4 regions of the Arthrobacter sp. lap29 genome follow, and region 2 is predicted to be linked to each of the others. Evidence: riboswitches for the same ligand, from Rfam matches in the RefSeq annotation. Region 2 holds a riboswitch; each other region holds the start of a gene.
The links. Region 2 has a riboswitch for thiamine pyrophosphate ahead of RY113_RS04090 (bifunctional hydroxymethylpyrimidine kinase/phosphomethylpyrimidine kinase). Riboswitches for the same ligand answer to the same signal wherever they lie in the genome.
Positions count from the first base shown of each region.

Region 1: it holds a riboswitch for thiamine pyrophosphate, as region 2 does, so the genes downstream of both, RY113_RS12705 (3-oxoacyl-ACP reductase) here and RY113_RS04090 (bifunctional hydroxymethylpyrimidine kinase/phosphomethylpyrimidine kinase) in region 2, are expected to answer to the same signal.
Region 3: it holds a riboswitch for thiamine pyrophosphate, as region 2 does, so the genes downstream of both, thiO (glycine oxidase ThiO) here and RY113_RS04090 (bifunctional hydroxymethylpyrimidine kinase/phosphomethylpyrimidine kinase) in region 2, are expected to answer to the same signal.
Region 4: it holds a riboswitch for thiamine pyrophosphate, as region 2 does, so the genes downstream of both, RY113_RS06170 (ECF transporter S component) here and RY113_RS04090 (bifunctional hydroxymethylpyrimidine kinase/phosphomethylpyrimidine kinase) in region 2, are expected to answer to the same signal.

Region 1 is NZ_JAUCEK010000007.1:23,120-27,653, forward strand. Features, by position in the region: gene RY113_RS12700 (LLM class flavin-dependent oxidoreductase) at 1-896, opposite strand, end outside; gene RY113_RS12705 (3-oxoacyl-ACP reductase) at 932-1,696, opposite strand; TPP riboswitch at 1,772-1,865, opposite strand; gene RY113_RS12710 (hypothetical protein) at 1,948-2,427, opposite strand; gene RY113_RS12715 (ferritin-like domain-containing protein) at 2,559-3,122, opposite strand; gene RY113_RS12720 (GlsB/YeaQ/YmgE family stress response membrane protein) at 3,556-3,825, shown strand; gene RY113_RS12725 (pyridoxamine 5'-phosphate oxidase family protein) at 3,877-4,371, shown strand; gene RY113_RS12730 (YtxH domain-containing protein) at 4,459-4,534, shown strand, end outside.
Region 2 is NZ_JAUCEK010000002.1:201,968-206,501, reverse strand. Features, by position in the region: gene rplU (50S ribosomal protein L21) at 1-263, opposite strand, end outside; gene RY113_RS04090 (bifunctional hydroxymethylpyrimidine kinase/phosphomethylpyrimidine kinase) at 657-2,342, opposite strand; TPP riboswitch at 2,333-2,431, opposite strand; gene RY113_RS04085 (Rne/Rng family ribonuclease) at 2,548-4,534, opposite strand, start outside.
Region 3 is NZ_JAUCEK010000001.1:120,554-125,087, reverse strand. Features, by position in the region: gene RY113_RS00575 (thiazole synthase) at 1-678, opposite strand, end outside; gene thiS (sulfur carrier protein ThiS) at 728-967, opposite strand; gene thiO (glycine oxidase ThiO) at 976-2,289, opposite strand; TPP riboswitch at 2,284-2,409, opposite strand; gene thiE (thiamine phosphate synthase) at 2,424-3,101, shown strand; gene RY113_RS00555 (MarR family transcriptional regulator) at 3,273-3,779, opposite strand; gene RY113_RS00550 (FUSC family protein) at 3,853-4,534, shown strand, end outside.
Region 4 is NZ_JAUCEK010000003.1:134,180-138,713, forward strand. Features, by position in the region: gene RY113_RS06165 (beta-N-acetylglucosaminidase domain-containing protein) at 1-2,541, shown strand, start outside; TPP riboswitch at 2,684-2,803, shown strand; gene RY113_RS06170 (ECF transporter S component) at 2,850-3,482, shown strand; gene RY113_RS06175 (ATP-binding cassette domain-containing protein) at 3,485-4,534, shown strand, end outside.

The sequences.
Region 1 (4,534 bases), on a different contig from region 2:
AAAATATTGAGCTGAGTGATGGCCGCGTCAATGTCCAAGTAGGCATCCAGCGCCCGTTTCTTCGCCAAGGCCTCTTCACGGCTTGCGCCCACATATGTCACAAGACCCGGGAGCACAGGAACCTGCGTCCCAGCACGGCCTGCAGCGTATAGGCGCCTTCTGATGTCTGTGGCGAACTCAAGTGCGGAGTCCTGATCCCAAGACACCGAGTAAATAGCTTCGGCAAATTGAGCAGCAAAGTCCCGCCCAGCCTCGGAGGAACCGGCTTGAAAGAGCACCGGGCGCCCCTGCGGAGAACGCGGCACGTTCAGTGGCCCAGCCACCTGGAAGTACTTGCCAACATGGTTAATGGGCTGGATCTGCTCCGGATCAAGGAACATTCCCTTCTCCCGGTCTCTTGGCAATGCCTCATCCGCCCAAGAGTCCCACAGTTGCCCTAGCACCCGCACAAATTCATTGGCCCGTTCATAACGTTCCGCGTGAGAGGGCAGGGCCGCAAAACCATGGTTTTGCGCCTCGGCATCAAACATGGAAGTCACAATGTTCGCACCCACCCGGCCCCCGCTGATGTGATCCAGTGATGCCAGCATGCGTGCTGCGTGAAAGGGCGTGTAGAAACTTGAGGAGACCGTGGTGACCAGGCCAATGTGCGTTGTGGCCCGGGCCATGGCGCTCAACGCCGTAATCGGCTCAAAAAGCCCGGGTACCCCGGCAGAATACTGGCGGTTGACGGCATGCCCGTCGGCGAAGAAAACCGCGTCAAGACAACCGGTTTCGGCCAGCTGGGCTAGTTCCTCGAAATACTGTATTTGCCCAACCCGGGCTGCACTGGACTCAGGATGCCGCCAGCCCATGGTGTGGTGTCCAGCCCCGAAAAGGAACGCGTTGATGTGCATCGCCCGAATTTTGGGGCAGGAGAGCGTTTCCATCCTTAGTTCATGACCAATCCGCCGTCGACTACAAGGTTCTGCCCCGTGACGGCTCGGGACCAGGGTGAGGCGAAGAATAGTGCTGCGTCAGCAAATTCCGCCGGGGTAGTCACCTTACGCAGTGGGGTACCACCGGCAATAAGCTCAAAGACTTCCTCTGGGGTGGCCGCTGAGGCGTCAGTGGTGCGCAGCAATCCCCCGGAGACCATGTTCACGCGAATATTGGACGGGCCTAGATCGGCAGCAAAGGTCCGGGTCAGTGCCAGCAACGCCGCTTTGGCGGAGGTGTAGTCGTGGTAGGGCACTACCGGGTTTTGAAACAGGTTGGTGCCGATGTTGATGATGGAGCCCCACCCGGCAAGAGCCATGCCAGGAAGCGCCGCCTGAATCGTGTTAAGCGCACCTCCCACAACACCGGAAAACTGTGCCGTGAACTCACCGTATTCAATGGCATGGGCTTTGGAACGGCCGTCCCCGTTGAAGGAAAAATCAGGCAAGGCATTGTTGATCACGGTGGTAATGGGTGCAGAGAAATACTCCGCAGCAGCTGCCACCATGTCCTGTACCTCTTGGGTGGTGGTGACATCTGCCCGCAGCGCAATAGCTTGCTCGGGACCGATTTCGGCGGCGAGCCTCTGGGCTGATTCCTCGCTGTTGCGGTAATTCAGCACCACTTTGGCGCCTTCCCGGGCAAAGGAACGTGCCACATCCGAGCCTAGGCCTCGGCCGGCTCCAGTGATCAGTACAATTTGGTCCTTGATTTGCATCGCGTGCACCCTTCAGTAGTTCGAAAGGATGCCAGGATTGCTCGAATACGCCACCTCAAGGGCTACGAATCGTCATTGCTGCAGGACCGGCATCCCTTCGCTCGGATTATCGAGATCAGGTTCAACGGGTCTAGCTCTCAGCCGCCAAGCGGCACCCCGTGTCGTGTCCACCGCCCAAGCTACCACGGTTACAACTCCGGGGCGCATCTGGGTCACAGGCTTTAGGCTTTAGGCTTTACGCTGTGGGCGGGTCACCCCTTGGCGGGGTCGACGTCCTCCACGTACGTTTTTCCATCTGCTCCCGTTTTGATCAGGTAATCATTACCGGCTTGTTCCACGGCGTTTTCCCCTGCTTGAACAGCGCGGTCAGTGGCGGGTTCGTCAATGGCGGAACGTTCCGCATCCCCAAGAATAGCGCCCAGACCTTGGGAGTCTTGGGTTGGTTCTCCGGGCGGAATCACTTCCCCATGTCCACGGGCGTCAGGTGCCTCGCTGACGGCGGTCTGACTCATGTCCGCGAAGGTTTGCTGGCCTTGGTGAGACCAACTGACGTGGACGGATGCCGAGCCGTCATCCGGTGTTTTCACCACCGTTTCGATGGCGTTTTCCGGTGCCCCCATTGCCTGCAGCTTCTGCTGGTAAGAGCCCACCAATTCTTTCAGGGATTCGGGCGTCCAATCGCCATCCTGGAGTCGGATGGAGATTTCTACTGGTTCAGCACTGTAATTCATTATTTCTCCTGGCAGTTGGGCAGATAGTGATTTGTTTAGACAGGGCATTGCTGGTCATGAAAGTAAGCGCGGCAACGCTTCCTTCGCGCGCTCACGGCCGGCGCACTCACGCCGGGAGTTAGGATCAGCAACTAGACGCTTCCAGGGGGCAGGTAGGGCGGAACCTCAATCACAGCATGGCCGGCACCGTTTGCACCATCTTGGTCTCTGGCATCCGCCTGGGCCAGAGTGTCCGCGGCTGCCCTCAGTTTTTCAAGGGCTAGCTGCTCCCGTGAGTAGTTTTGACTCAAGAGTGGGACTGCTTCGGTGACGTCCAGGGATTTTGCTTGTAGGAGGAGAGACTCGTACACGGCCACCTCATGGTGCTGGCTTTCCAGAGCACCGGCAACAACAACAGCGTCTACGAGTGTGTTGTCAGTTTTGGCCATAAAGGATTTCAATTCTTTGGCGAGCCCCTTGGTAGTGGGCGAGGGATGCTGGCTGTTTTCCTTACCCATCAATGCCAGGCACTGTTCCAGATTCTCAATGTTCAGCCGGGTTTCTTGGGCATGTTCGTCAAAGAACTCGGTGAGAACACTGCGCATCGCTGACTTTGACAACTCTTCCATCAAATCCAAAGAATCGTGTTCCATGGTCAGCGCAGTTCCAAGCTTGTAGCAAAAAATCTCATCAAGTGTTGTGAATCGTTCAAACATAGCGTTTCCTCCACAATCGTTTTGGCACGTAGTGAAACAAGTCTTCTTGCTGCGTCAGTTCTAGGACGCCCTCCTCGTTTCTAGACTCTAACCACCCAGTCAACAAATATCCAAGATCTTCCTGAGGCAATAGCCGCGAAAATTCAGCGTTATCCGTATGGATATCTCCGTTGGGACGGCTCCTTGCAGGAACCCCGGCAGGAATCAATGTCACTGCTTTCCAGCAACGCTCAGGGCCGGCCTTCCAGCGCAAATTTACGTATCTTGGCGTGCATTTAGTCCAAGAATGTGGTTAGGGTAGATGAGTCGATCCCGTTGGATCGATGGCAAAAACTCGAAATGCGTGCAGTAGTGATGCACTGAGAGCAGTGCATGGAGACCGTTCTCAATTACGCCATACGAGTAAAGACTTTCTTGCACTTTAGGAGTAACCATGGGTTTCATCGGATGGATTATCTTGGGTCTAATTGTCGGCGCCATTGTTAAGGCAGTTCTGCCAGGACGGGTTAACGGCGGTTGGATCACCAGCCTTGTATTGGGTGTGGTTGGCGCCATTGTTGGAGGATGGATCGGAGACCTTCTCTTCGGCGGCGGAAAAATGGAATTTTGGAGCCTAGGCTCGTGGCTCCTAGCCATTGTTGGCGGCCTGGTTGTTGCGGGCGTCTACGGAGCCATCACCGGCCGCAACAAGTCAGCAGCCTAGCCAGAGCAGCGTGCTAACCAAAGCAGCGTCCACTTCAGGAGGAATGTCCCCATGTTAACGAACGAAGATTCAGCAACCGAAGACCTCAACAAAGTCCTGACGATCATCAATTCGCACCGCATTTGCATGTTCACTACCCAAGGCCCTGACGGCTTGCTAAGTCATCCAATGACGGTTGCCAAGGTCGAGGACGGCGGTGAACTGTGGTTTCTCAGCTCTGCTGGCACCTCCCCTGTTGAACAGGCGCAGCTGGCACCAGAGGTTAACCTTTCCTTCGCGGGAAAAGACCAGTGGCTCTCACTTCACGGACAAGCCGCAGTGATCACCAGTGAAGCGAAAGCGCGGGAATTGTGGAATCCGGCAGCCGCTGCTTTCTACCCGGATGGCCCCGAGTCCAAGGAATTGGTCTTGATCCGGGTGCGCCCCGATGGTGCTCAATATTGGGAATCTCCCGGCGGCGTCTTGGCCACTGTGTTCAAGTGGGCCAAGGCACGCATCAGCGGGGAAAGAATTGATGCAGGAGAAAGCGGCACTGTGGATCTCTGAGCGGTAGATCTCTGAAAGGGTGCTTGCTTTCTTCACGAGCGCAATTTTTCCCTAAAAGAGAGCCAAAACAGGACGGATGGAGTACGTATGAAAGCTAAGTTGACGTTCATTGCAGGCCTTGGCGCTGGATATATTCTAGGAAGTAGGGCCGGGAGGGCTCACT
Region 2 (4,534 bases):
CCCTGACGCTTCTTGTAGCCGGTCTTGTTCTTGAACTTCTGGATGACGATCTTCGGTCCACGAAGATCCTCCAACTTCTCAGCCGTAACCTTCACATTAGCCAGGTCCTTCGCGGCTGTGGTGAGCTTGTCACCATCAACCAAGAGCAAAGCGGGCAGCTCAAATGTGCTACCGACTCCACCGGGGACGCGGTTCATGGTCACGTGGTCTCCTACGGAAACCTTTTCTTGACGGCCGCCTGCGCGGACAATCGCGTACACCACTGGGGAACTCACTTCTCTCGACGTTATTACAAAGTTTTTATGCCAACATGAATCATAATTGACCATGCTAACCGTATGCGCCGCAGTTCAAGATTGAACAGACACGGTATGCATACTATGTGCCTCAACGCCGTGGACCTCAATGGAGTTCTGCCATGGAGTGGTTGCCCTAGGTGTTGGCGTAAGCACCGAAGATCAAGAATACGCTAATTCTGGCTCCGGGAGCAAATGAGACTGATTTCGTATCCTGCGCATCCTCGGACAAGTGAATATTTTCATCCGATGGCTGCGGCGATCCCCGAAACCGTACTAGGCAACTTTAGCGCGACTCAGATCAGAAAAAGGCATTTCCGGGCGTGACTCGCCGCATTTTTTGCTTTATCCGGCGTGGTGTTAATCACTCTGGGTATCTTGGGGCGCAGGAGCGTGCAGGTGCGGGGCCGCAAAGAAGTCCACCTCGTACGCGGCGGAGTGGGCAAAGGCTGCCTTCATGCCGGCCCGCTCACGCACTGAACCGCTCCGTGCTGCGTTGTCCAGGATGGCAATTGCCGTTTCCGTGGCTTTGGCAAATTCTTCGGAGGCGTACGTTTGCAACCAGGCCCCGTAGGGGTGCTCACCCTCAAACGCTAGATACTCGGTGTGCAGCATGCGGCCCACTTCCGCATACAGCCAGTAGCAGGGCAGCACTGCGGCCACTACTTCGCCGTAGCTTCCCGAGAAGGCCACACCTTGCAGGTGATCCACATAGTGTTTGGTGACAGGTCCTTGCATCAGCCCGGCACCGTGACCGCCCTCCAACAGCCCCGCCGCATCGTGTTCCCGCTCCAACGGATACTGACTTAGCCAATCTCGGTGCAATGAGACTTCCACCTCGAGGCAGTTCTGTGCCCCGCCGGCCCAAAACTTCTGTTCCACTTCGGTCGGCGCCAGCGCACTGGCCCTCGCGAGCACCCGCGAGTACGTGCCTAAGTAGAGTGCGTCCTGGGCCAGATAGTAGGCAAAGTGCCTGCGGGCGAGTGTTCCCGCGGCAAGTTCGCTAATGAAATCAAGGGAAGCAATCGCGGCACGTTGCTCAGCGCAGTCCGCCCAGAGCTCTTGGCTGAAGCTATCTGCGTGAGGAGCAGCAGTTGCCCACAGTTCGCTCAGGTGATTGACGGGCCCCGAACCGTGACCCACCGCCAGTTCAGCAGATGTTTCCAAGGCACGAGCCAGCCACGCCTTGGCACGGGCCACGCTGCGGGGCCAATCATTGAGCTGGGGCATAAGAGTTGCCAGAGCCGCCGAAAGTGAGCAGCCGGTGCCATGAGTGTTCGGGGTGTCAATGCGTGTCCCCATGAATTCATGCACTGTGCCGTCCGCGGAAACCAGGGCGTCCGGACATTTCCGAGACGCAAGATGCCCACCTTTGACCAGCACCCGGATCTGGTGTTCGGCTGCCAGTTCCTTGCCCTGTTGCACCGCCTCGTCCCAGCTTGAGGCCGCGGGCTTGCCCAGCAGGACACCAAGCTCGGGAATATTGGGGGTGACCAGGTGCGCCAGGGAAAGCAGAGAGAGCATGGCGTTGCGGGCCTCCGGAGCCATGAGCGTGTCACCGCTGGTAGCCACCATGACCGGGTCAAGCACGACGACGGGAGGCCGGGTTGCCGCCAGCCATTGCCCTACCGCGCTCATCACCTCGGCCGTGCCCAGCATGCCGATCTTCACCGCATCAATGCTGATGTCTTCGGAGATGGCTTCCAGCTGTGCCCTAAGGAATCCAACGTCCGGCACGTGAATCTCGCGGACGCCTCGCGTATTTTGGGCCGTCAATGCCGTGATGGCGGCCATTGCGTAACCGCCATGGGCGCTGATTGCTTTGATATCGGCTTGGATACCGGCCCCTCCCGAAGGGTCGGAACCGGCAATACTCAAAACCCGTGGGTGCCGTGTTCCCGGGAGCTGTGGCGCTGGCAGTGCCGCAGCTGGCGAGCCTGCAACAAGCGAGGCGTGGACTGTTGAGGCTTGGACGGTTGAGGCTTGGACTGTTGAGGCTAGGGGTAGCGCGTCTTGATCAGAAGAAACTAGTGCAGTTGTATCCATGGGGACATCCCTTCGCCGGTGCTAACCGGGCAGGTTCAACGGGTATTGTCTCAGCCGGCCCTGATGGCCTGGCACCCCGTGTCTGTTTCCACCCTAACCCTGCTAGCAGGCCAACAAAAAATAGCCCGCAGCAATGCCTGTAAAGTGACGCACATTTGCGTTTCTTCAAGCGTCGCTGCGGGCCATTGAGAGAAGGCCTAGGCGGTTACAGCTCGGAAGCCGGAACCCCTACACCCAAAATGATGGGCTCGGCACTCTTGTGGACTACCGGCGCCGGTGTAGAGATGCGCACCTGAGCGCTGCTGTGGGGAGCTGAACCTTGGCTTGTAACAGGCGCCTCTGACGTTTCTACCGTCATATCAGCACCACCTTGAGCACTGCGTGCGCTGCGGTTGCGGCGGCCACGGCGTGCTCGGGAACGGTTACTGCCGGACTCTTCCGCCTCCGCTACCTTGTGCTCGTGCGTAGAGGGCTCGGGTGCAGATGGCTCGGGTGCAGAGTGCTCTGCCCCGGGGGCTGAGAGCTGGTCCAGCGCCTGAGTCAGCCCCGCCAGAGCGGCTGCCTGATCAGCATTGTTGTGCGCAACCATGCCACCGCTTTCACTGCGATGCCCACGCGGCAACTCAATGGCCTCCCCACCCAAGGTGAGGATTCCGGCGTCGTGCATTACATGCTGCTCCGAAGCATCCGCAGCCTGGTGGTGCCCCTGCGCTGGGGAATGCTCGTGATGCGTGGCAGCAGCTGCGGCAGCAATATTCGCCAGCGCGGCACGGGCTTCGTGAGCCTTCTGCACCTTCGCGGCTTCAAGGGCCTCGGCAGCCTCATCGGACAGCGGCGTCACGGGGGTTTCCTGATGCTGCTCCGCCTCGTTCCCCTGCGTACGGTTGCGGTTGCGCTTCCGCTCGCTTCGGGTTGAGCGGTTAGCGGTGCGTTCCGGCTCGCGCTGCTCCACGGTGGGTGCGTGAACCTGAGCCTGAACCTGGGCGCCTTCCACGCCGGGAGTGTGCGGGCGGCGGTGCTCCACGGGAATTTCGTGGGTGACCATGCCGCGGCCGGCGCAGGTGCCACACTGCTCACCGAAGACCTCAAGCAGGCCGGTGCCCATACGCTTGCGGGTCATCTGAATCAGACCCAAACTCGTCACCTCGGCCACCTGGTGCTTGGTCCGGTCACGTCCCAGGCACTCAACCAGGCGGCGCAGCACCAGATCGCGGTTGGATTCCAAAACCATGTCAATGAAGTCAATGACAATGATGCCGCCAATGTCGCGCAGCCGCAGCTGGCGCACCACTTCCTCGGCAGCTTCTAAGTTGTTCTTGGTGACGGTCTCTTCCAAGTTGCCGCCGGATCCGGTGAACTTGCCCGTGTTCACATCAACCACTGTCATGGCTTCCGTGCGGTCAATGACCAGTGAACCACCGGAAGGCAGGAACACCTTACGTTCGAGGGCCTTGTTGATCTGCTCGTCAATGCGGTGTGCACTAAAAATGTCTTCGGGGTTGGTCCACTTCTCCAGACGGTCCAACAGATCCGGAGCCACGTAGGTCACATAGGCCTCAATGGTGTCCCAGGCGTCTTCACCGGAGACGATGAGCTTGGAGAAGTCCTCATTGAAGACGTCACGGACCACCTTGATGGTCAGATCCGGCTCGCCGTAGAGCATTTCCGGTGCCAGCGTCTTGGAGGAGGCGGCACGGTTGTTGATGCCTTCCCACTGGGCGCGCAAACGGTTGATGTCATTGGTGAGCTCTTCCTCACTGGCACCCTCGGCTGCTGTGCGCACAATGACCCCGGCGTTCTCGGGCAGGTGGTCCTTCAGGACCCGCTTGAGACGGTTCCGTTCGACGTCGGGCAGCTTACGTGAGATCCCTGTCATGGAGCCGCCGGGCACAAACACCAGGTAGCGTCCGGGCAGGGAAATCTGGCTGGTCAGGCGGGCACCCTTGTGTCCAACAGGGTCCTTGGAGACCTGGACCAGAACCGAATCGCCGGACTTCAGCGCGTTTTCAATGCGGCGCGGCTGGCCGTTGAGGTCCGCTGCGTCCCAATCAACTTCGCCAGCGTAAAGAACCGCATTGCGGCCGCGGCCAATATCCACGAAGGCCGCTTCCATGCTGGGCAGCACGTTTTGGACCTTGCCCACGTAGACGTTGCCGATCAGGGAATCCTGCTGCGTCTTGGAAACAAAGTGC
Region 3 (4,534 bases), on a different contig from region 2:
AAGCGGATTTTGGGCACGGGTGACTGCCGTGGCCAATAGGACTGCGTCACAGCCCAGCTCCATGGCAAGGGAGGCATCGGAGGCGGTGCCAATTCCGGCGTCGAGCACCACGGGAACGGACGCGCGGGAAACAATCAGCTCAATATTATGCGGGTTCAAGATGCCCAGGCCGGTGCCGATGGGGGCACCCAGCGGCATGACGGCGGTGGCTCCAAGCTGCTCCAGGCGCAGCGCCAGAACCGGGTCATCGTTGGTGTAGGCGAACACCTTGAAGCCACGGTTGACAAGCTGCTCGGTGGCGTCGGCAAGTTCAAGGGCGTCGGGCAGCAAGGTGTGCTCGTCAGCGATGACCTCCAATTTCACCCAGTCGGTATCCAGGGCCTCACGCCCCAGTTCCGCTGTCATCACAGCTTCACGGGCCGTAAAGCAGCCGGCCGTGTTGGGCAGAATGCGAATGTTGTTCTCGAGCAGCAACTGGAACAAATTGGTGCCACCTCCCGCTGCCTCATCCACCGAGTAGCGGCGCATGGCCACGGTGGTCAGCTCGGTGCCGGAGGCGATGAGTGCGGCACCGAGTCCGGACAGGCTCGGAGCACCTCCGGTGCCCATAATGAGCCGGGAGTTCAGCGCAATCCCGTCAATTACCAGGGAATCGTTACGGGTCAGTGCTTCGGTCATGGCATTCACTTTTCGGTCTCGGACGGTCAATGATGTGTTGGCGGGGATCTTAGCCACCCTGTACTGCTGTGACAATTTCAAGTTCGTCCTCGTGTTCCACGGCAGTGGCGGACCACTGGCTGCGAGGCACAATGCCTGAGTTGCGGGCAACGGCAACACCAAGCCGGCCGCCGTCGGCAGCCTGTCCCGAGGCGAGCAGCGCCCTGCCGGTGGTGGCCGTGACAAGGTCCGCAACTGTGGTCCCGGCGGGGTGGGTTTCCGTGGTGCCATTGAGTTGAATGGTGAACATGGTTGCTCCTACGCGGTTGGGCCGGCGGGGCCGGCAAGCGGTATCGAGGTTGGGCCGGCGGTGCTGGCGGTGCCAGCGGTGAGTGACGGAGAAAAACGGTCGGGGCGGAAATGCGTCCACGCCAGGTCCGTGATGTCCCCCAACAGCTGGCGGACTATCAGCGCGGCGATGGGGGTCAGCAACACACCGTGCCGGAAGAAGCCCGTGGCAATGATGAGACCGGTGATGTCCCGCCCGGTTGCTCCCAAAACCCGTCCCAGCAGCGGGGCGTTATCCGGGGTTCCGGGACGGGCACGGGCGGTGCATTCGAGCAGTTCAAGCTCGGCCACGGCGGGCAGCAACACCTGGGCATCGCGCAGTAGCTGGTGTACTCCCCCGGCGCTGACACCGGCGTTGGCGTCTTCGCGGCTTGTTGCCCCAATCACTACGGTGCCGTCTTCGCGCGGCACAATGTAGACAGGCACCCCGCGCACCAGCCCACGGATGGTGGCGGTGGTCAGCGGGAGCAGATGCTCCGGCACGCGCAGCCGCAAAACGTCCCCATACACTGGACGAACCGGCAGCTTCAGCCCCTCGGGCAGGCCGGCCAGTTGCGGGGCGCCAAGGGCATTGGCCACCACCACTTCCTTGGCGTGGATTTCGCGCCCGTCAGCTAGCAGCACTCCGGTCACACACGAGTGGCTATCCGCCGGATCCTTGTGGAGAAGTCCGACGGCGGTCTCCGCCACGAACGCTGGTGCCGGCACGTTTGTTTCGGTGCCTTCTGAGACGGCGCCCCGGGCCCCTGAAGCGTTTTCCAGTGCCATGCGAAGCGCGGTGGCCATGGCACGCGGGTCAACTTGGTGGTCCTGTTTCATCAGGTAGGCGCAGGAGATGTGTGGGCCGACGAGTGGTTCCAGGGCCCGGGCCTCGCGGATGGAAAGCTGTTCCGAGTCCAGCCCATACTGTTTTTGAACCTCGTGCAGGTCAGCCAGTGCCTGCCGGTCAGCTGGGTCCCCGCCCAGAACCAGGGTGGGCGAAACGTTGAAGCCAGTCCCCCGCGCAGCTTCCGCCTCAGCGGCACTCAAGCTAACAGGCAGCGAAGCCACGAACTCGGGCCAGCGTGCGGCCGAGGCGAGTGTCAGCGCCAGTAGTTCTTCTTCTTGGTAATGGAGTTCGCTGACCGGGGCCAGCATACCGGCGGCGGCAAAGGTTGCACCAGTGGCGGGGGCAGGATCAATCACTGTGACGGTGTGGCCCGCGCGTTGGGCTTCCCAGGCGATGCCTAGGCCCACAATTCCGCCGCCAATGACGGCTACGTCGGTGCTTAAAATATCGGCCACAATGCCTTCCTTCCCTACGCCGGCATGACCCGGATCAGGTTCCACGCCCGCTGGGGGCGTATTTCGGTCGGCGCATTAGGCGCCCTCTCAGCCAGCTTCACTGGCTCCCGCGGTACTGCACTAGTCTATGAGACATGAGCCATATTTCTGCCATCCATGACGGCGCCCCCGCCCACACCGTTGCCTCGATCCAGAGCGCCCAACTGTATTTGTGCACGGATTCCCGCGCCAAACAGGGGGATTTTGCCGATTTTCTGCGGGCCGCCTTTGCTGGCGGTGTTGATATTATCCAGCTGCGCGATAAAACCATTGAGGCAGCAGAAGAGCTTGAATTGCTGGCCGTGTTGCGTTCTGTTGCACAGGAATGCGGCAAGTTGTGGGCTGTCAATGACCGGGCGGACATCGCTTCGCTCAGTGGCGCACCCGTGTTCCACATTGGTCAAAAGGATTTGCCGCTGCCTGCCGCCCGCACACTTCTGGGGCCGGTCTCGATGGGCCTTTCCAGCCACGACCCCGCCCAGGTTTCGGCAGCCGCGAAGCATCCCTACGCCGACTACTTCTGTGTGGGACCTCTCTGGGCCACCCCCACCAAGCCGGGCCGTGCCGCCGTCGGGCTTTCCCTGGTGGAGCACGCCGCATCGCTGAACACCACCAAGCCGTGGTTCGCCATTGGCGGGGTTGAGCTGTCCAATGTGGAGCAAGTGGTGGCGGCGGGCGCGTCCCGGATTGTTGTTGTCCGCGCCATCACCGAAGCACAAGATCCGACGGCGGCCGCCCAGGCCCTGCTATCCCGGCTGCCTGCGCTGGGCTAATTCGCGCCACAAGAATTGCGAGGATTGCCAGTCCCTTTGGCTTGGAATACGGGTCGGTGAGTGTGGCTGGTGTGCAGCTGTGCCCGGCAATCGACGCTACCGGCCCGGGTGGGCTACTGCCGCGGAGGACACAATCCGATGGTGGCGCAACGAGGTGTGGCGTTACGAGGCCTAGCTGGAAGACTCTGCGGCTAAGGCGACTTTACGCAGCAGCGTGGCCAGCTTTGCCTGTTCGCTCGCGCTCAGACCGGAGAGCATCTGGCGATCCCGCTCCAGAAAGCGCGGAAATTCCCGATCCACCAACTCCTGCCCCTGAACCGTCAACCGCAGGAGCACCACCCGGCCGTCATGCTCCCAGGGGAGGCGCTCGATCAGTCCGCGTCTGGCCAGCCGGTCGGCATTTTTGGTGGTGGAGGCGCCGCTGAGCATTGTCGAGGCAGTCACCTCACTGGCACGCAAGGGGGCACCGCTGCGGGCCAGGGTGCACAGGACATCGAACTCTGCCCGGGTCAGCCCTTCGTGAACCAAATGACGCTCCGCGCGGTGGTTAGCCAAGGCACCAATCCTGGTAATCCGCCCCATCACCTCAATACTGGCCACATCCAGGTCCGGCCGCACTTGTGCCCAGCCCTTCCGCGCCCTGTCAACGAAGTCACCCGACTCTGCATGTACACTCATGGATCCAGTCTAGAGACTACTCTCACATCATTCACATCTATTTTACTAGTAAAATAGATTGTAGTATGGAAAGATGATCATGACCTCCCGGCTTCGCCACTGTGGCACGGCCCTGGCCCACTCTGTGGCTCCCCGCACCTGGTACAAGTCCCTTGCCATCCACCCGGCCGACGCCATCTTTGCCCCGGCCATCAAGGTGGGCATTGCGGCGAGCCTGGTCTTGGTTGCCGGCGGGCTTATGGGCCAGCAACAACTGGCCGGGGTGGCCACTTTGGGCGCACTGACCAGCGCCTTCGGCCGCTACCAGCCCTACCGCCGGTTGGCTCCCATGCTGGGAATCGTGGCTGCAGCAATGCTGGTCACGGTCGGAATCGGCGCACTGCTCGGTGCCATGGGCGTCCCCATGGCGGCGCAAATCGCTGTGCTATCGCTCATTGCTGGCCTGGCCTCTCACATCTTTGCCGCCTTCCGGATCACCGGCCCGGGCGCCGTCATCATGGTCTTTGCCGCCGCTGCCGGCGCCGCCTACGCGAATAGCCTGGCCGGAGTTGCCCCCGTCGTGGCTGCATTGGGGATCGGCGCCGCCGTGGGGTGGCTCGCCGCAATGGCCCCTGTTCTGGTGAACCCGCTAGGGCCGGCCCGCCTTGCCGTTGCCCGGTCCATCACGGCCGTGGTGCGCCTGGCCACGCAGTTCCCCGCAGACGCGTCCCACGGCGGCACCCACCTTGGTGCCGCCCGCGCCGCCGTGCGCGGGG
Region 4 (4,534 bases), on a different contig from region 2:
GTCAAGGACTGGCCGTTGATGTCCATCCGTGGCGGCATTGAGGGCTTCTATGGCATCCCGTGGTCTCATCAGGCCCGCCTGGATCAGTTTGATTTCTACGGCAAGCACAAGATGAACACTTACATCTACACGCCCAAGGACGATAATTACCTGCGTGCCAAGTGGCGTGATTTGTACCCGCAGGCGCAGCTGAACGATTTGAAAGAACTCGTGGATGAGGCCAATGCCAACCACGTTAATTTCACTTTTGCACTCTCACCGGGCAATGACGTCTGCTACTCCGACGATCAGGATTTCGCCGCCACCGTGGCCAAATTTGATCAGCTGCGCGCAATCGGTGTCAGCAGCTTCTACATTGCGCTCGATGACATCAACCCGTACCTGAACTGTGCCGCGGACAAGGCAAAATTCACCTTGCCGGGATTCCGTTCACTTGCCCAGGGCCAGGGGTTCTATTTGAACCGGATCGTCAAGGACTACATTAACGTCCATGGGCTGGCACCGTTGCAGACAGTGCCCACCAACTATGCCGGTTCCGGTCCAGACCCTTACAAGGGTGAGTTTGGTCTGCAGACGGATGATTCGATCCGTATTCAGTGGACCGGTGAAGGCGTCTTCTCCAACACCATTACGGAAGCTTCAGTAACCAAGGCGGTGACTTCCTACAACGCCGAGCATTTCTACATCTGGGACAACCTGCCCGTGAATGATGGACAGCGCGGACGCCTGTTCCTGAACCCGCTGGAGGGCCGCGACGCCAACCTGTACAAACACATTGACGGCATCACTTCCAACCCGATGATCGAACCGTATTCTTCGATGATCGCCCTGGCCGGGTTCGGCGACTACTCCTGGAACGGCCCCCAGTATGTGCCCGCAACAACACAATCCTCCATTATCAGTGAGCTTGCCGGCCCCAATGAGGCCATCAGGGCGTCTCTGGAAACCTTCGTGGACCTGAACCAGAGCTGGAAGCCCTACCGTCCGGAATCCAAAACGGCGCCGGCCCTGAGCGCAGACATCGCAACCTTCTGGACAGCTTTCGACGCCGGAAACACGGCCGGAATGGCACCGTTGAAGGCTCGTTTGGCCACCATTGCAGCAGGCCCGGAAACCTTGCCTGACATGGCCATGACAGGCTTCTACGATGATTCCAAGCCGTGGATTGACGCCGCAGCACACTGGGCCACGGCCATGGAGAAGCAAATCAGCATGCTGGAGGCCATTAAGGCGGGAAATGGCGTAGCCGCCACGGATGGTGCGCTTGCAGCCAATGGAGATATTGCTCTGGCCAAGGCGGCCACCGTGCCCGATGTTGGGCCGAACAACATTGGCATCACGCCTAACGTCATTGTTCCTTCGGTGGGAGATGGACTCTTTGAAATCTTTAGCAAAGAGGCACAGGGACGGTACAACACCTGGCTGAACCTGAGCCCCGTGGCAGCGTCCAGCTACTTCCCCGCAACGGCTACTTCCTCACTTCCCACCTACCAAAGCAACGCGCTCACACGCATGGTTGACGGCGATCCCAGCACTCTTTGGTGGTCCAGTGCACCTCCCGTGAACGGTTCCACCGTCACCATTGACTTAGGCGCCGTGAAGACGGTGGGCAAGGTGCTGATCCAGCAGGCCGATTCCGACACCAATAACGGTGACATGTTCTACCACGCACGGGTGGAGTATTCGGCGGACAATGCCACCTGGACACAGGCCGGAGTGTTTGAGAGCAAGCCGCGCATTGAGCAGAACTTTGATACTCCTGTAAGCGCACGGTACATCCGTCTGGTGTCCACGGGCACCAACCCGGGTGGCCAGTGGGTGAAGATCCGCGAGTTCCAGGCCCTGGAAGCAAATGAACGGCTGGCCAGCAACCTGCCGGGCGCAAATGGTACTGGTGCGCAGAGTGCCTTTGACGCAACCATTGCCACAGCCTTCGAGCCTGCCCAGGCCCCGGTAGAGGGTTCATACCTCTCCAATACCCTGGATGCACCGGCCGCCATGAAGTCAGCCGTTGTGGTGGGCCATGTGGCAGGGGACCTGCAAGTTAAGGTCGACAGCGAATGGGTCACCGTGGGTGCCTTGGATCCGAAACGCAGTTTCCAGGAAGCTGTTCTGGAGCAGGAAAGCATTGAGGGTATCCGCATCCTATTCACTCCGGGCGCAGCAGCCATGGGTGAGCAGACCTTGGCCGTTTATGAGCTTGGTTTGCGCGCCACCGGTCCTGTGGCTGGCGGCCCGTACATTGGTGAGGAAGTGGTGGAACCGACTCCGACGGCCACGGCGACCCCGACTCCGACGGCCACGGTTACTCCGACCGAATCGGCCACCGCCAGTACCGCACCCAGTGACACCCCGTCACCGAGTGCCTCGCCCACGAAGGACGGTTCAACCACACCTTCCGCCAGTGCCAGCGCCACGGCAGGTGCCGGTGATGACCTCGCCAGCACCGGGTTCAACCTCGGTGCAGCAGGTGGGATCGCTGTGATTCTCATGCTCGGTGGGTTGATCATGGCTAGCCGACGCAAGGTGCGCCAGCACTAGCAACAGCAAAAACTGAAAAAGGTTCCATCAAGTACTGCAGGCCTCCATCTCACGGTGGGCGTCTGCAGTACTTTTTTCATGACGCATTTCTTTCCACGCATTGGCTACCGGGTGTGAGCGGGGGTAAGCTGAAGCCGCAATTCAAACACGACAGGGGAGCGTGCACCCATTTATCGGGTGTCGGCGCTGAGAGTGCGGTTCGCCGCAGACCCTCGAACCTGCTCCGGCTAGTACCGGCGAAGGGAGTCGAGTTCTCTTCGGCTGCGCGGAAAGACCGCTGCAGCCGCCCCTCCTGAAAAGGAGGAAACATGAGTAAGTCAGTTACGGGCACGTCCGCCCCGAAAAACACGCAACAAAAGAACAAAAGCACCTGGCGGGTTGTCGACATTGTTGTCGTCTCGGTTCTGGGTGTTGCCGTTGGCGTTATCTTTTGGCTCTGGTCCGCCGGCTACGGTTTCATCGCAGCCTTCACCGTAGCCTTCCCACCCGTTGGTGCACTTTACGTTGGCGGCTGGCTGATTGCCGGCGTGCTGGGTGCCTTAGTGGTCCGCAAACCGGGCGCGGCGTTATATTGCGAATTGATCGCCGCCACCGTTGAAGGACTGCTGGGAACCCACTTCGGGTTCACGGTGCTGCTCTCAGGCTTGATTCAAGGCCTAGGCGCCGAGCTGGCCTTCGCCGTATTCCGTTACCGCAAATTCAATCTTCCCGTTGCCATCTTGGCCGGAACCTTGGCCGGCTTGGCGCTGGGCGTCTATGAAAACCTTATCTACAACGTGGCCTGGGCCTTGGAATGGAAGCTCGTCTACGCGGTGCTGGCCATGGTCTCCGGTGCTCTCATTGCGGGGGTAATTTCTTGGCTGGCCGTGCGCGGGTTGGCACGCACAGGCGCGCTGGCGAACCTGCCCTCACGTGGGGCCGCCACCGAAAAGGCAATCTAGTCATGGCCATCGTGCAGAACCGCGGTGCACCAGTACAGGTCTCTGTCAGGGGGTGGGGCTGGCAGCATTCGGGCCGGAACAACCAAGCCCTCCACGGCCTGGATTTGGAAATCTCCCCGGGTGAACGCGTACTGCTGCTGGGCCCTTCGGGTGCCGGAAAATCAACCTTGCTGCACGCCCTAGCCGGTGTGCTCGGGGATGACGAGGACGCCAATGAGATGGGTGAGCTGCTCATTGACGGGCGCCCTGTGCACGAATCGCGCGGCCGTACCGGGCTCATGCAGCAGGACCCTGATGCTCAGGTGGTGCTCTCACGCATTGGTGACGACGTTGCCTTCGGCGCTGAAAACCTTGCCGTGCCGCGCGAGGAAATTTGGCGCCGCGTCCCGGCTGCCTTGGAGTCGGTGGGCCTGAACCTGCCACTGGACCACTCCAGCTCCGCACTCTCCGGCGGGCAGAAGCAGCGCCTGGGACTAGCCGGTATTTTGGCCATGCGGCCCGGCCTGCTGCTGCTCGATGAGCCCACCGCCAACCTGGATCCGGCCGGTGTGGTGGAGGTCCGTGACGCCGTGCGCCGCAGCCTCGATGAAACCGGGGCCACCCTGGTTGTGGTGGAGCACCGCGTCTCCGTCTGGCTGGAGGTGGTGGACAGGATAGTGGTGTTGGCTCCGGCCGCCCTGGGAGAGCCCGGTGGCGTGCTGTTCGACGGTCCTCCCGCCACGGTTCTTGCCCAGAGCCGGGACTTACTGGCCAAGGCTGGTATTTGGGTTCCTGGCCACGTCCCGGAAGTCCGTGCCCGCATCACCAACCCGTCCGACGCCGGACGCCCCCTGCTGCTAGAGGCGGAGGCTTTGGCGCTCTCCCGCACCAAGGGACGCAAGCGCCGCCCGGTGGTGCCGGCAGCCGTGGTGCCTTCAGTGCAGGTGCGGGCCGGGCATGCGCTGAGTGTGACCGGGCTCAATGGATCCGGAAAGTCAACGCTCGCACTGACCCTGGCCGGACTGCTGGCCCCAGTGAGTGGCCACTTGGCTGCGCTGGAACCCTTGGCGCGC